One region of the Pseudoalteromonas sp. SW0106-04 genome, then DNA from elsewhere that is predicted to be linked to it. Evidence: predicted binding sites of a transcription regulator. Region 1 holds the regulator's gene; each other region holds the start of a gene.

Region 1 (4,130 bases):
CGCTGGAAATTCGTTATGACGTCGCCTCTGAGACCCTTAAAATTCAAGGTGATGCTAAGATTGCCATGGCCGACCAGCATATCGTTGCCGAAACCATAAGCTATGATATTGCCAAACAGCTGATCACCGCCGAAAAGGATGAAAACTCCAGCACACGAGTGCGCACAACATTAACACCACAAAGTGACGATACGCCGGAGAAAGAGCAATAATGGCGACTCTTAAAGCACAAAAATTAGCAAAAAGCTATAAAGGCCGGGAGGTCGTCAAAAGTGTGGGCTTAGAAGTACAAGCAGGTAGTATCGTCGGCTTGCTCGGCCCTAATGGAGCCGGTAAGACAACTACTTTTTACATGATAGTTGGCTTGGTACCCAGTGATAAAGGCACCATCAGTATTGATGATGAGGATATCACCTTGATGCCGATGCACTCTCGTGCGCGCTTAGGTATTGGTTATTTACCGCAAGAATCATCTATTTTTCGAAAGCTGACAGTTTTTCAAAATTTGATGGCCATCCTGGAAACCCGCAAGGGCTTAAGCAAAGCAGAGCGTGAAAGCGAGCTTGAGGGCCTACTTGATGAGTTTAATATACAGCACATTCGAGACTCACAAGGAATGGCGTTATCTGGTGGCGAACGTCGCCGGGTAGAAATAGCGCGAGCATTGGCGGCAAACCCCAAGTTTATCTTGTTGGATGAACCTTTTGCTGGTGTCGACCCTATTTCAGTGTTAGATATAAAGAAAATCATAGAGCATCTGCGCAATCGTGGCATTGGTGTATTAATCACCGACCACAACGTGCGAGAGACCCTAGACGTATGTGAAACCGCATACATTGTTTCCCATGGCGAGCTCATTGCTTCTGGCACTCCAGAGCAAGTTCTTGCCGATCAAACGGTTCGCGACGTCTATTTGGGTGAGCAGTTTAGATTATAACGATTAAAGGATTGTTAGAGATACATGAGGCAATCATTACAGCTGCGCCTAGGCCAGCAATTAACAATGACCCCACAATTGCAGCAAGCGATTCGCCTGTTGCAGCTCAGTACTTTGGATCTCCAACAAGAAATTCAAGAGGCGTTGGACGCCAACCCATTACTTGAAGTTGAAGAAGACAATTACGCCGACAATAACGACAACCAAGAGCAAAAAGAGTCGACGTCCGACAACCAAAATAACGATACCGCCGAGACGGCCAGCGCCAGTAAGGATGAAGTTGAAAGTGCTGATGCCATGAACAACGAGTCCATCAGTGAAGACTTGCCCATGGATGTGTCTTGGGATGAGTATATTAGTGCGGCTCCCGTTGCCTCCTCTGGGCCTATGCCAGAAGATGAGTCTATCTACCAAGGCGAAACCACCGAGTCGTTACACGATTATTTAATGTGGCAGCTGCAATTAACACCTTTTAGTGCCACCGACGAGGCCATCGCCACAGCCATCATTGAAGCCATCAATGACAACGGCATTTTAACAGTCAGTTGTGAAGATCTGCTGGAAAGCTTGAATCATGATGAACAAGACGATGGTATCGAGCTTGATGAAATTGAAGCCGTTCTTAAGCGTATCCAACTCTTTGATCCAGTAGGAATTGGTGCGCGTTCTTTACAAGAGTGCTTGTTGATCCAGCTCAAGCAATTTGACCCACAAACCCCTTGGCTTGAAGAGACCAAAGAGGTAGTTTGTAACTATATTGATTTGCTTGGTAGTCGTGACTATCGCACCTTGATGAAAAAGACTAAGCTTAAAGAAGCGCAGTTAAAAGAGGTGATGACACTGATACACAGTTTAAATCCGACTCCTGCAGCCACGATTGTGCGAGAGCAGTCAGAGTATGTGATTCCAGATGTATCAGTGAAGAAAGTTAAAGGCCGCTGGGTGGTTGAATTAAACCCAGATAGTATGCCTAAGATCCGCGTTAACGATCACTATGCATCAATGTCGCGAAGCTGTAAGTCGCAAAGTGATAGTCAATTTATTCGCTCGCATTTACAAGAAGCGAAATGGTTTATAAAGAGCTTGGAACAACGCAATGATACGCTACTTAAAGTAACTAATTGCATTGTTCAACAACAACAGGCATTCTTTGAACATGGTGAAGAGGCAATGAAGCCAATGGTGCTTAATGACGTTGCCGAAATGGTGGAAATGCATGAGTCAACGATTTCCCGTGTGACCACCCAAAAGTATATGCATACACCACGGGGTATTTTTGAGCTGAAGTACTTTTTCTCCAGCCATGTTACAACCGAAAACGGAGGTGAATGCTCGTCCACAGCGATTCGAGCATTGATCAAAAAGCTAGTAGCTGCGGAGAATCCTGCTAAACCGTTGAGTGATAGCAAGATTGCCGACGTACTAGCCGAGCAAGGAATTAAAGTGGCTCGGCGCACGATTGCTAAATATCGTGAATCGCTAGCCATTCCACCGTCAAATCAGCGTAAAAGTTTGATATAGACGTTAGACAAGAAGGAAAATGCTTATGCAATTAAATCTTACCGGTCGTCACGTAGAAATCACTGACTCTCTTCGCAACTATGTGAATAGCAAATTTGCAAAATTAGAGCGTCACTTTGACCATATAAATAATGTGCATGTCATTCTTGATATTGAAAAACTAACACAAAAAGCAGAAGCTACTCTTCACGTTAACGGTGGTGAACTGTTCGCAACCGCAGAGCACCAGGATATGTATGCGGCGATCGACGGCTTAATTGATAAGCTCGACCGTCAAGTGATTAAACATAAAGAGAAATTATCTCGTCACTAACATGAACCTAGATTCACTCTTTACCAAGGACTGCAGCAAAGCTGCGGTCCTTTTTAATAGCAAAAAAAGAATGCTGGAGTACCTCTCTCAGGTGGCTCATCAGCACAGTCCTCACCTCAGCGAGCAATCGGTACTTGATGCTTTGCTAACCCGCGAAAAGCTGGGCAGTACTGGCATCGGCAAAGGCGTTGCTATTCCACATGGCCGTCTCGATGGTATCGACAGTACGATTGCCATTGTTGTAACCAATCGCGAAGCCATTAACTTTGATGCCATTGATAACCGTCCAGTGGATATCTTTGTCGCACTTTTAGTGCCGGCCAATGAGACTGAACAACACCTGAAGACCTTAGCGACAATTGCTGATAAACTAAAAGACAAACAACTGTGTAAACAACTGCGCTCGGCCAGCAGCGATCAAGAGCTTTATCAATTGATCGCCGACTAATGCGCGCCGTATTGATTCATGGTGTGGTTTAAATGTGCGTCTTGGGGTAAAACAAGGAGTTGTCGGATGGAACTTATCATTGTCAGTGGTCGCTCGGGTTCTGGAAAATCAGTCGCGTTACGGGTGCTCGAAGACCTTGGGTACTATTGCGTAGATAACATCCCAGTTATTTTACTCCCCTCCTTGGTGCGCAGTGTTTCAGCAAATTATGACAAAATTGCCGTCAGTATCGACGTGCGCAATTTGCCCAAAGAACAGCATGAATTTAACGACATTCTCGCTTACCTGCCTGAGTTTGCTAAGCCTTCGCTGTTTTACCTTGATAGTGACGAACAAACGTTGATTAAGCGTTTCTCTGAAACTCGTCGACTACACCCCTTATCCATGCAAAATATGACGTTGGATGTCGCTATTCGTGAAGAGAAGCAGCTTCTTGATGTACTCATCTCCCACGCCGACTTTATTATTGATACAACTGAGCTCAGTGTTCACCAGTTGGCGGAGATGATCCGTGAAAAAGTGCTGGGTAAAAAAGACAAGCAATTACTGATCACTTTTGAGTCTTTTGGGTTTAAACATGGCATTCCAAAAAATGCTGATTATGTGTTTGATGTGCGGTTTCTCCCCAATCCCCATTGGGAACCTGAACTAAAGGCGCTCACAGGGTTAGACCAACCCGTTCAAGATTATCTAGCCAGTCACTCAATCGTGCAAAAGTTCACTTGGCAGATCCAAACTTTTGTTCAAACTTGGTTACCCCACCTAGAGCGTAATAACCGTAGTTATTTAACCATTGCTATTGGCTGCACTGGGGGTCAACACCGCTCAGTGTACCTTGCCCAAACTTTGGGAGAGCGCTTTTTAGATACTTATCCGAACGTGAAAATTCGCCATCGAGAGCAGGAAAAATA
Region 2 (4,130 bases), on a different contig from region 1:
GCTGCTTGCTTATAAAACGTCGCCGCATCTCGGTTCAGCTTTGTGATGTCTTTGGCAATTTTTTTATCACGTTTTGCTTGTGATTGGTCAAGATGAACCATATTTATACTCCTATGGTCGCTGATGTACTTAGTTCACTTGCAATTCATATACCATTATTTATTTTATTATAATTCAGAAGGTTAGAAGGATCTTCTCGCTGAACCCGAGTAACATCTACCCGCTGACTTGTTATTTTTACAACTCTTTGAAGGAGAGTCGCACATGCGCCAGGTTAAAATGTTTGTACAACTCAGCGATCCCGAGCTGGTCTCGAAGCTGGCAAAGCTAGACGTATTAAAGAAATTTCAGCTGGTCTACGCAAACGAGTTTGAGCCGTGGGAAGCGCAAGTTGCCCATTCAGGTTGTGACATTGCACTAGTCGAAATCGAAGAGTTCACTGAACAGAATTATACTACATTGTGCGAAACTGACGCTCTGTCGCATGTTGAGTTTTTGTTTTTAAGCAAAGGCAAGCCAAACCCGTATCTTGATAAGTTGATGCGCGATGGTGCTGGGTTCCATTATCGCGCTCCATATGATTTAGAGCTAATTAGCGAAACCCTGCAAGACAGCTACGAACTGTTTGGTGAAGCTGGTCAATCAAGTAAAGCCGTTGAGTCCAGCGACCTTGACCAATTTGGTTTATTAGTCGGCTCTTCAAAATCTATGCACAAGTTGTATCGCACTATTCGTAAGGTCGCACGCACTGATGCTAACGTGATGATTATTGGCGAAAGTGGCGTAGGTAAAGAACTCGTTGCCAACACCGTTCATATTGCTGGCGATAAGCCACAAGCACCTTTTGTTGCGATAAACTGTGGTGCGCTTTCCCCAGAGCTCATTGATAGCGAGTTATTTGGTCATGTGAAAGGCGCATTTACAGGTGCACACCGCGACCACCAAGGGGTCTTCGATCAAGCCAAAGGCGGTACGCTGTTTTTAGACGAAGTAACAGAGATGCCATTAGAGCAACAAGTTAAGTTACTGCGCGTGCTCGAAAGCGGAGAGTATCGCGCCGTAGGCAGTCAACAAGTGAAACATGCTGATGTGCGTATTGTTTGTGCAACCAACCGTAACCCGCAACAAGCCATTGATGATGGCATTTTCCGTGAGGATTTATACTTCCGCTTAGCGCACTTCCCTATTCGGGTGCCACCACTGCGCGATCGAGGCAATGACATCACCGGCCTCGCTGAGCACTTCCTTGCCTACCGTAATGCCCAAGAATTGAGCCACAAACGTATCGCTACCGATGCACTTAGCCGCATTGCTGCTTATAACTGGCCAGGCAACGTACGGGAGCTAAAACACACCATTGAACGAGCGATGATCTTGGCCGATGACGTAATCAAAGCTGAGCACCTTTCATTGGGTGAATCAGTAAGTAAAAGCGACAGCAACAGCGTCGATATTCCTACTGGAGTTTCCTTGGAAGAGTTGGAAAAAGCGGCAATTTTGAAAAACTTGGAAGAGAACGCCGGCAACAAAACGGACACCGCTGAACAACTAGGTGTTAGTGTGAAAACACTTTACAACAAACTAGAAAAGTACTCTCAGGACTAATCAGTTTACGGGGCTTGCTATGAACAAGCCCCGACATTCTAGCCATCATATCGGTTACGGCTTTTACCCTGCTCTCGGCCATCAAATAAATCACGTAAATCAAAGGCAAAGGCCTTTAATTTCTCTTTCATCGTTCGCTTAATACTGACTTCCACACTCCCGAGAATAATACGCCCATGGATAATAATGCGCGGTCGCTGTTTATCTTCGTATCGCGGCCCAAGTGAGACCCGCTTATTAACCAGTGACCCCATGATATTGGTGGTCTGAGTTTGCACATCTACACTCTCTGGCACCACAATTTCATCACTGCCCAAAATACAATTAACGTAAATGTGTACTTCAGGGTGAGAAAAGATAGCGTTGGTAAAGTCTAATTCAATGCTTCCCAAATAGTTGTTTAGATGAATTTCTTTAGGGACAACCCATTCACCGCTGCGTTGGTCCGAGCTTAATATGGCGGTAATTTTCTCACCATTAACCTGTTCGCTACTTTGCGTGAAAGGAGTGCGCATACGTGCCGCCTTCTCGCTGTTGTAGCGTGGGTCGCTGTGCAGCGGCAGATCAGCTACTAATGTTGCTAGTTGCTCTTGGCAGCTGCAGTCATAGGCTTGATCAAGGCGACGTTCAAACGCCTGCGCTGAAATTTCACCATGACTGTAATTTAAAATTAGCTGATCGATGATCTCTTCTTTTACTTGCGCTAACGGCCTGTCCTTTAAAGGAACACTCATGTTCACACTCCTGTTGTCGTTTTGCTTACCTAAGCAAAATCAGTGCCAAATATTAATTCCTTTAGTTTCAGTCAGGTGGAGATTAAGCCAGTTCACCGCATTCGTCAAAACCACCATATTTACGCTTAATTAACGATATTTTAATTATCTTTACTGAGAAACTCCCCATGGCGCGGGTTGCGACGCCAAGTAGGTGAACTAAACTTCAAGTGTCTCCCCAACATCCCGAGTGCCATGTTACATCTACCAACATTGATAGTGGTATCGACTTTACTCAACGCCTTTATTGGCGTCTTTTTGTTGTTGGTGTTTTACCAACGTGCGCAACGAAGCTTTTTGTATTGGGGATTATCTTGTCTGGTATTTAGTTTAGCTGAAATAAGCGCGACTCTGCGTGTGTTTATCGACTTACCGGTACTGACCCATTACAGCGCCCAACTATTGATGATAACAGCGCCATTGCTGGTGCTAAGAGGTATACTCTGGTACAGCTCTTCAAAACACCATAACCCGTTGTTTATCTATTTTATTCTGGGTTTCAGTGCGTTGTTACTGGCGTTGTTGCACCACCAACCACTGTGGGGGCAGATGTACACCTCTATGGCTATTGCCACACTATTCTTTGCCGCTGCAGCGGCTATTAGAACAACAACCAAAGGCAATATATATGCCGCCACTTTGCTTGTTCTCGTCACCTTGCATGCGCTGGTAATGTTGGTTCAAACGGGCCTGTTGCTTACCAATTTGTTGCACTGGGAGCAATCATTACCACCTTGGACCAAACAGTTAGTTCTTGCTGTTCACTTACTACTGACCACGTGCACGGCACTGGTGTTTCCGATGCTTTTTTTCATACGCTCAGAAGCTAAACTCACTAACTTAGCTAATTTCGACCCACTCACAAACTTGTACAATCGTCGTGCGTTTTTCTATGAAGGCGAAAAACGACTCGCGCTGTGTATTGCTAAGCAGCAGCCACTTGCAGTCATGATGATAGATTTGGATTACTTTAAGAAGGTCAATGATCAGTTTGGTCACGATGGCGGAGACGCTGCGTTGCAATGGGTGAGTCAGCGCATTCGCGAGCAACTCAGAGAAGATGATTTAGCTGCGCGTATTGGCGGAGAGGAATTCGCTGTGATTTTAGCCAATACCCATCAACGCACGGCGCTCAAAGTGGGCGATCGCTTACGTAAGGCCATTGCCGAGGGCTCATTTTATTGGCACCATCAGCGCCTGCCGCTGAGCATTAGCATCGGCGTCACTTGCCGAGAAAGTGGCCATTTTGATATTAAAAAGATGCTGATTGAAGCGGATAAAGGCCTTTACGAGGCAAAAAGCCGTGGCCGTAACTGCTTGGTTGAAACCCATCATAGCGACACCACCACGGCTTCTACTGGCTAACACAAACCGACATACAAGGGTTTGAGTAATAATAACTTTTAAGAGACAATAACGCTTTTACACGGAGATCAGTAAATGCGTCACACCCTTGTCATTGCCTTGGTGGCCTTATTCACCCTGAGTGCCTGCAAAACCACAGTGCCAGTGCGAGACTTTCCTTATAATGCCATCCCTATGGCTCAGAGCCAAAACCACAGTGATAAGGATATTGAAAAAGCCATTATCAAAGCATGCCTACAGCTCGGCTGGCAGTGTGCAGCTAAAAGCGAAGGGGTCGTTGCTGCGGTGCTCAATATTCGCACTCATCAGTTGACGGTTGATATTAATTATACCCCGAGCCAGTTTTCGGTAGAGTATGTTGACTCTGTCAATTTGAGATACGATGGC
Region 3 (4,130 bases), on a different contig from region 1:
CGCAGAGAAATAGAGGCCAGCAATACACAGCACTAAACTCCAATGAAAAAAGCGTATAAACCCATCCCAAACTTTCATTTTTGACTCCTTAACTTGGCAATATTGCGATTATGCCAAACTCTGTGTCATGCTGCGTGCTTGATCGTAAAAAACTTTGCTTATGTCTGCTGTTACAAACGCTAAAAACCGAACCCGCTTACATCGACTGGCCTTTATCAAAGGTCAGCTCGATATGTTGCCGCTAAACTTAGCGGTTTTACCTTGGGGGCTATTATGTGGCTCGTTGGCGATGCAAAACGGCTTCAGTGCCTGGGAAACACAATTGATGTCGTTATTGGTCTTTGCCGGCTCGGCGCAGCTAGTGGCCATCGAGCTTATCGCCGATCATACGCCACTGCTGACACTGCTGTTTACGACCTTCATTATTAGCTCTCGCCATTTTCTGTATGGTCTGGCAGTACGCCAGAAGGTGATTAGCCAACCGCTGCGCTGGCGCTTGCCCGTCAGCTTCGTGTTAACCGACGAGCTATTCGCCTTTTCCCACCACCGCAAGGCATATCAAACGAAAACACGCCTTATTTATGCGCTCAGCGCTGGCTTTAGCTTTTATGTGGCCTGGAATATATGGACTCTATTGGGCATCTTGGCAGGCCAGCTATTACCCGATTTAACTAATTTAGGCTTAGACTTTGCCATCGCCACCACTTTTATTGCCTTAGTTGTGCCCACCATAAAAAACAAAGCAACCTTGGCCTGCGTAGTGATCACCGGGGTTTGCGCCGCCACTTTCAAGGCTTGGGGGCTGGAACTCTGGTTGGTACTTAGCGCCCTAAGTGGTATGACGATGGGCTACATGGTCAGTAAGGGTAGCCAATGATACTGACGACCATAGTGCTTATGGCATGTATCACCTTTGCCAGCCGTTACCTGTTTTTACATCGCGCCTTACCCTTTCGGGTCGGGCCCAAATTGCAGCGCTTTTTAAGCTTCAGTGCGCCGGCGGTACTGACCGCTATTTGGGTGCCCATTGTCCTCCTTCCTGAGGGGCAGTGGCATATTAGTTATCGCAATCCTTATTTACTGGCCGCCGTGCTAGCCATTATTGTTGCCTATCGCAGTAAAAGTATCTATCTCACCACCTTAGTAGGGATGGCTGCTTATTTTCTGCTGCGCTGAAAACAAAAAAGGGGCTTTCGCCCCTTCCTAACTTTACTCGTTGAGGTAATCGTCAAAATCATCGTAGCCGAGATTTTTCCGCAGCTTACGCTGCTCTAGATAATCATCGAGCTTCTTTTTGACCTTGCGCTTACGACGGTCATGTTGGTTACGCCCCATCGCTTCGTATTCATCTTCAACAAATTCGTCATCTAACGCATCATAGGAATATGTTTTACCCACAATACACTCCAGTTAATTACAATCATTGTGCGTGGCTCAAGCTTAGCTTCACCACGACCAAGAGCCTACGCCCTTAAAATGAATAAATAGCTGCAAATGGCAAAACTGGAAAGTGAGATTTTTTTATCGTTTCAACAAATATCTTTTATTGACGATGATCATCAATGTGCGACTTTCACTAACACCTTGTTAAAAACGACTAAAAGTTAGCTTTTTTTTAAATCTCTAGCAAAAGCCAGCTCACCATAAATTCATAACCTATTGTTTATTATGGAGTAATAATTTTGGCACCGAATTTGTAATGTATCTCTCGTAACAACAATCAACGGGAATAATGACAATGAAAACGACAGCAGCCCTTCTTTTTGCATCCATGACGGTAACCACAAGCGCACTGGCACACGAGCAAAAGCCAGATAACCTCTCATTTGGTTCACAACAGTGCGATATTGAGTTTAAAAGTGATATTCGTATCAACCCTGAACGCATACAAATCACCAATGTCGATAATCAACACATGGTCTACGATGGTCAGCAGCTGCTCGTTGATGGTGAAGTTATGCCTCTGACTGCAGCTCAGCAGCAAGCACTGGATAATTACTCTCAGCAACTGCGTAGTTACGTCCCTGAAGTTGCTCAGATTGCCCTTGATGGCGTGAAAATAGCCGGTGTGGCCATTGAGGAAGTAAGTACAGCATTTGGCATTGAGCATAATGACGCGTTACAGCAGGTCGTAGATAATATTGGCAACAATATCGAGCATAGCTTTTATCAAAATGGCGAGTTTGTGATGGGCAAACAAAGCTTTGATGAGCTAGGAGACGATATTGAGCAACAATTCGATGAAAACTTTGAACAAGCCGTTGAGCAGGCAATGGTGCAATCAATAGGCAGCGTGCTGATGGCCTTGGGTTCGCAAATGGTCAGCTCAGGTGGCGACATGGACGAGTTCGAGCAGCGGATGGAAAGAATGGGCGAGCAAATTGAACAGCGTGTTGAGCTTCAAGCCGCCAATATCGAGCAGCGCGCAGATGCCCTGTGCCAATCATTCTCAGAGTTGGCAGAGCAAGAGGCCCAACTGGTGAGCATGGTCCCAGAACTAAGTGACTTCCAGCTTCTAATTACTAAATAGTCGGAATAATCATCCCTTTCGCACTTGCTGGCAGAGCGTTCCCAACCGCGCTACTGCCACTTCCACTTTATCGCTCCAAGGAATACCATAACTCAGGCGCACACATTGACGGTATTTATCGGTAGCGCTAAATATTGAGCCCGGTGTAATGCTGATCCCCGCGTCCAACGCCAAATGAAAAAGTTCAATCACATCGTATTGGCTTGGTAACTGCAGCCACAAGACACAGCCGCCCTTGGGATTAGTCATCCGCGTTTTTTCCGGAAAATGCTGTAACACCAGCGCCCGCATGCGCTCCTTGTTCAAGGCTAGGCGCTGGCGTAGTGTACGTAAGTTTTTGTCGTAATCGCCACTACTCATAAACTCGTACAGGGTCCACTGATTCATCAATGATGATGAACAGCTAATCGCCCGTTTTAAGCGTCGCGCTTGCGCTGCATACTTACCAGCAATCATCCATCCTACGCGATAACTCGGCGCCGCTGTTTTAGACAGCGACGAGCAGGTGATCACTTGCCCTTTGCGAGAAAAGTATTGCGCCGGTTTAGCATGACTATGTTCATACGCCAATTCACCATACACATCATCCTCAATAAGCACCGCCCCTCGTTCCTCAATCATGCGCACCAGTTGCTGGCGGCGCTCATCGGACATTTGCGAGCCCAAGGGGTTGCTAATTGTAGTAGAGAAAATACAGGCTTTGATGTCGTGCTCTGCGAAGGCACGCGCCAAATCATCTGCACAGACACCTTCTTCCGGGCACATTGGGATCTCTATGGCTTTCAGCCCCAAACTTTCAATCATCTCAATGATGCCGAAGTAACAGGGCGATTCGATAGCGACAATATCACCCATTTGCGTAACGCATTGCAGCGCAATGTTTAATGCTTCTTGCGCGCCATTGGTAATAACGAGCTCGTCACTATTCACACCGATGGCAAAATCTAAATATCGACCGATGATCTCTTTTTTTAGCGGTGCAAAGCCGTCCAGTGGGCCATAGTTAATCGCTTGGTCGCCGGCTGCGTTCATTACCTTGCGCATAGTTCGGCTCAGTACTTTATCGGTGGCACTCACCGCCACCGGGTTGGCGATCCCCAGCGGGATCACACCGGGCTGATGTAAACCATCGAAAACCTGTTCAATTAATGCCTGCTTGTTAACTGCCACGGGCGAGCGCGCCAGTCGTGAACGTTTAGGCTGGCTACACGGGAGCACCGCCGCATTTAAGTAAAACCCAGACTTTTCCCGGGCGCTAACCACCCCTTGACGTTCTAACTCCTGATACGCTTGCTGTACCGTGGGAATGCTAACCGAGAGTTTCTGCGCCATGGCCCGCAGCGAGGGAAGTTTTTCCCCTGCATTTAAGGTGCCGTGTTGCTGCATATCTTTAATCAGGTCGACAACTTGCTGATAAAGATAAACAGCGCGCTGCTTATTAATCGTCCGCGACATAATCTGTATAGGTATCAAAATCACTTTTCTGTGTATGTACAGTATACAGAATCACTTTAAAATACCACCTTTTACGATCACGAGAATTCATCATGAACAACATCCTGCTTTATGTGGTCACTGTGCTCATTTGGGGCTCAACTTG
Region 4 (4,130 bases), on a different contig from region 1:
GCGCAGTCGCCTTGCTTCATTTGCTGAAGAAAATCTCTAAGCATACAAGCTAATTCACTGTGTATGTGGCTAGGGTCTGTTGATCTTTGCTGTTCTATTTTTGTTCTGTTTGAGCGTGCTTTTATCGCGGCGCTCGATGTGTGGTCTAGTAATCTAAGCGAATATCGAGCAACAATGAGAAAAGTGCGCTCAAAAGAATCGTTCGGCAGCGCTTGATTGGCTTTTCTACTGTGTTATCGGCTGGCTCACATAGAATAACTATGCCACGCAGCCTCTGCCTTGTATAAAACCCAATCAAACTGCTGCAAAAACGAACTTGAAAGGTCAACAGACCCTAATTTCTGCCATATATTCAGTGAATTGTTAGGTATTTATGTCTAAACTGGGTAAATACGTTAAATAGCGGATTATACGTGATTAAAATCATACTTTATCATTGGTTTTGTGAGCGGTTTAGACAAACTAGGGCAAATAAATGAGGCCAGCGCGCATTCTTGTTGTCGATGATGACGAGTTAAGTAGAGTGATTTTGGAAAAAACACTGAGCCCCAAGCACAACGTAATTTGTGTAGAAAGTGCTGAGGCCATGTTTGAGTGGTTAGCGACTAACAGTGTTGATCTGATCTTGCTGGACATCGTCATGCCCGGTATGGATGGTTACGAAGCGCTGCGTAAGCTTAAGCATGATGAGCGCACACAGCCTATTCCTGTCATTATCATTTCCGCCAATGATTCTCTCGTTGATGAAGCTAAAGGCCTTGAGCTCGGAGCCATGGACTACATAACCAAACCCTTTGGTAGTGCCATAGTGCGCGCGCGCGTTAAAAACCAGCTGACTATCAAGCAAAAGAACGACCTGTTAGAGATGCTGGTCAGTATCGATGGCTTAACCGAAATCCCCAATCGCCGCTATTTTGATGAACAGCTCTCGCGGGAGTGGCGGCGTAGTGTCCGCGCTGGGCTGCCGTTGTCTGTGGTGCTCATCGATATTGACTTTTTTAAACGCTACAACGATCACTATGGCCACCAACGCGGTGATGAGTGTTTGAAGAAAGTGGCTTCAACCTTGGTGGCCAATTGTCAACGCGGTAGTGACTTCGTCGCTCGCTATGGCGGTGAAGAATTTGCTGCTGTGCTGCCAGGGAGTGAAGAGGGGACAGCCATGGCGTTGGCACAAAAGCTAAAACGCGTTATAGAAGAGCTTAACGTGGCGCATATAGACTCGCCTGTTGCTGACCATGTCACTCTCAGTATAGGGGTGTCCACCTATCCAGGTTTTGGTGACGCGCAATCGGAATCACAGCTTATTGAGCGCGCTGACAAGGGTCTTTATAAAGCGAAGCAACAAGGGCGTAACACCATTGTATTTTTCGCATAAAAAAGAGCCACCCCTGTGGGTGGCTGAACGTTTATAGCTTATTGATAAGCGCTTGGTAGGCGCTGTCACCTACACTGACTAAGGCGCCGTCAGCAAAAACCAAAGGAGTGCATTCGTCCTTTGAGATTTTGCCATCAGACTTTTTACTTTGCGTGGCGTAAAATAACACTTGGTAGTTGTCTTGTTGATGACGGAACGATTCACTGAAATCTGGCGTTCCCAAAGAATTTTTCACCAGCGCAAACCCCGTACCTAGCTGCAAGTCAGCAATATATGTGCGGTTGTCTTTTTGTTGCTGCTGCCAATCACTGCCAGCCCAACGAGCATCAGCATCGCCATCATTCACTGAAACAACACAGCCTCCCAGTAAAGGAAGGGCGACTAAAGCGGCAATAAGTGTTTTTTTCATTGTTATATCCGTTATTAAGTATTGTTAACACCTAGGTAAGATAACAAATTTAATGCCAATATTTATTTGTCTTTATTATCATTAGGTTATTAAATTATCAAGGTGTCTCTTAGGCCTAGAAACCCATAGTTTAGTGAATCTAACTAACCTGGTTGCGGATTTCACCATTGGCAAACCCAATAATATTTTTCGCCAATTGTTCAATGAGGCGGTCGCGGGCTTGGCGAGAGGCCCAAGCAATGTGTGGCGTTAACAATAAGTTATGGCCTTGATAGGCAATTAATGGATTATCTGCGGTGGCAGGCTCACGTGTAAGCACATCTAACGCCGCACCGGCTATATCACCTTGCTCTAGGGCCGCAACGAGCGCTTGTTCATCAATAATAGGGCCACGAGCTGTATTGATGAGCACTGCACTTGGTTTCATTAAAGCGAATGCGTCGGCGTTAAATAGGTGCTGAGTCTGTGGCGTTAAAGGGCTATGAATAGAGACCACATCAGCGTTTTGCAGTGCTTGTGCAAAGCTAACCCGTCCTTCTCGTACTGGCTGTCCTTTACGCTCCGCAACAATGACCTTCATAGCGAAGGCTTCTGCGACGCGCGCCACCGCCTGACCTAACTCGCCATAGCCGATGATAGCAAGGGTTTTATCGGCAAGCTCCTCAATGGCATAATCCAAGCGACAAAACATATCACTTTGTTGCCAAGCACCGTGATGGCAGTCATTAATGTAGCGATGAATGTTACCTAATAAGGCGTTGAGTAGGGCGAAGGTGTGTTGTACCACTGAGGCGGTAGAGTAGCCAGCAACATTACATACTGTGATGCCTTGCTTGGCAGCGGCTTGTAAGTCGATATTGTTGGTGCCGGTAGCAGCAACGCAAATCAATTTAAGCTTGGGTAGCGATTGCATGTGTTCAGCATTTATCACTACTTTGTTGCTAACAATAACCTCGGCATCTTGGCAACGAGTAACAACGGACTGTGGCTCAGTTAGCTCATGAGAATGGAAGTCTCCGAGTTGCTCCAGTGGGGCTAAGCTATTGTCACCTAAAGTTTTTGCATCAAGTAGTACTATGTTCATAACTCTCTTCTCTCGTTTCGCCAGTTAGACAAAGTAGGCGTTAAAATACGGTGGTTTAGCACTAGTCTTTCATGGTGACTTGGCGGACGCAAAAAAAATATTGACCTTGGAGTTAACACTAAGGTCTAAAATCAGTGACAGTTAAATAACTGCGAGAAAAACTAATGCGAATTTCAGAGTTAGCAAAAAAGGTGGACATGAGTCCCGATACGCTTCGTTACTACGAACAGCAAGGGCTATTACAGCCGCCTAATCGCACTGCAGCAGGATACCGGGATTATACGCACGCCCATTTAGCACAATTAAACTTTATTCGTCGCGCTAAAGACGTCGGCTTTAGTTTGCAAGAAATCTCTGAGTTATTGAAGATTAACTTTGAGAAACAGCAGCATAGCTGTCATGAAGTGAAGCAACTTACGCTGCGTAAAAAGGCACTTGTGGCAGAGCGTATCGCTGAGTTGCAACGCTTTTATGCCTCTCTTTCACAATTAGCCGAGCAGTGTTGTGGCACAGAATTACCGGCAGAGCATTGTTCAATTTTGACCGCATTGGAGGACGTTGATGGACTTACTCACTAATTTTTGGCAACTGTTTGTGCTATCTGCACCTTGGCTGATGCTGGGGCTGTTTTTAGCTGGGCTCATCAATGTATACCTTCCTGCTAACTTTTTGCAACGCCACCTTGGTAAAGAAGGCTTTTGGACAACTGTGAAAGCGGCTTTTATTGGCGCTCCCATGCCATTATGTTCTTGTGGCGTGATCCCTGCTGCCGTTGGGCTCAGACGGGCAGGCGCTTCGAAAAGTGCGACTACGTCCTTTTTAGTCTCCACGCCTGAAACTGGTGTCGACTCAGTGTCCGTATCCTACGTCTTACTGGGCCCTTTTATGGCTATTATTCGTCCTATTGCTGCAATTACCAGTGCCATTACCGCAGGTGTGCTAGTAGGTAAAGAGCCTAAGCCCGAGGCAACCCCAACACAGACATCGTCGCCGAGTTGCTGCGCCGAAAGAACGCCACAGCCGAGCACTTCATGTTGCACCAATAAGCAACAAGCGCCAGCATCCCAAGCTCCCACGCAGGCACAACAGGCTGATAATACAGCGCCGGCCTCATGCTGCAGTAGCCGCTCAAAAGCTACAAAAGAGCCCCGTTTCATGGCTAAGTTTAAGCAAGCGGTGCACTTTAGTACCACGAAACTGTTAAACGATACCGCCATGTGGTTAATGATTGGTCTGTTTTTCGCGGCGTTAGTGCAAAC

Evidence for each region. Region 1 encodes sigma-54, which starts transcription at its own class of promoters, with help from an activator protein. Its sites were predicted from a motif close to GTTGGCACGNNNNTNGNNT; they were not measured.
Region 2: a site for sigma-54 is predicted at 2,371-2,389, ahead of W04_RS06555 (LiaF domain-containing protein). Genes of this name have one in related genera too.
Region 3: a site for sigma-54 is predicted at 1,682-1,700, ahead of W04_RS12470 (YggN family protein). Genes of this name have one in related genera too.
Region 4: a site for sigma-54 is predicted at 1,829-1,847, ahead of W04_RS09225 (DUF3192 domain-containing protein). Genes of this name have one in related genera too.

Annotation. Positions count from the first base shown of each region.
Region 1 covers NZ_BCAI01000002.1:305,226-309,355, forward strand. Annotated here, with positions in the region: gene lptA (lipopolysaccharide transport periplasmic protein LptA) at 1-212, shown strand, start outside; gene lptB (LPS export ABC transporter ATP-binding protein) at 212-937, shown strand; gene W04_RS04080 (RNA polymerase factor sigma-54) at 962-2,458, shown strand; gene hpf (ribosome hibernation promoting factor) at 2,484-2,771, shown strand; gene ptsN (PTS IIA-like nitrogen regulatory protein PtsN) at 2,773-3,219, shown strand; gene rapZ (RNase adapter RapZ) at 3,286-4,130, shown strand, end outside.
Region 2 covers NZ_BCAI01000004.1:44,122-48,251, reverse strand. Annotated here, with positions in the region: gene W04_RS06565 (DUF2383 domain-containing protein) at 1-101, opposite strand, end outside; gene W04_RS06560 (sigma-54-dependent Fis family transcriptional regulator) at 265-1,605, shown strand; gene W04_RS06555 (LiaF domain-containing protein) at 1,644-2,339, opposite strand; gene W04_RS06550 (GGDEF domain-containing protein) at 2,574-3,743, shown strand; gene W04_RS06545 (hypothetical protein) at 3,819-4,130, shown strand, end outside.
Region 3 covers NZ_BCAI01000010.1:112,553-116,682, reverse strand. Annotated here, with positions in the region: gene W04_RS12490 (cytochrome b/b6 domain-containing protein) at 1-78, opposite strand, end outside; gene W04_RS12485 (AzlC family ABC transporter permease) at 161-877, shown strand; gene W04_RS12480 (AzlD domain-containing protein) at 877-1,176, shown strand; gene W04_RS12475 (PA3496 family putative envelope integrity protein) at 1,210-1,398, opposite strand; gene W04_RS12470 (YggN family protein) at 1,739-2,530, shown strand; gene W04_RS12465 (PLP-dependent aminotransferase family protein) at 2,540-3,985, opposite strand; gene W04_RS12460 (DMT family transporter) at 4,078-4,130, shown strand, end outside.
Region 4 covers NZ_BCAI01000006.1:191,497-195,626, reverse strand. Annotated here, with positions in the region: partial or broken gene W04_RS09235 (PhoH family protein) at 1-40, shown strand, start outside; gene W04_RS09230 (diguanylate cyclase) at 476-1,378, shown strand; gene W04_RS09225 (DUF3192 domain-containing protein) at 1,410-1,787, opposite strand; gene W04_RS09220 (D-2-hydroxyacid dehydrogenase) at 1,927-2,871, opposite strand; gene zntR (Zn(2+)-responsive transcriptional regulator) at 3,036-3,449, shown strand; gene W04_RS09210 (SO_0444 family Cu/Zn efflux transporter) at 3,433-4,130, shown strand, end outside.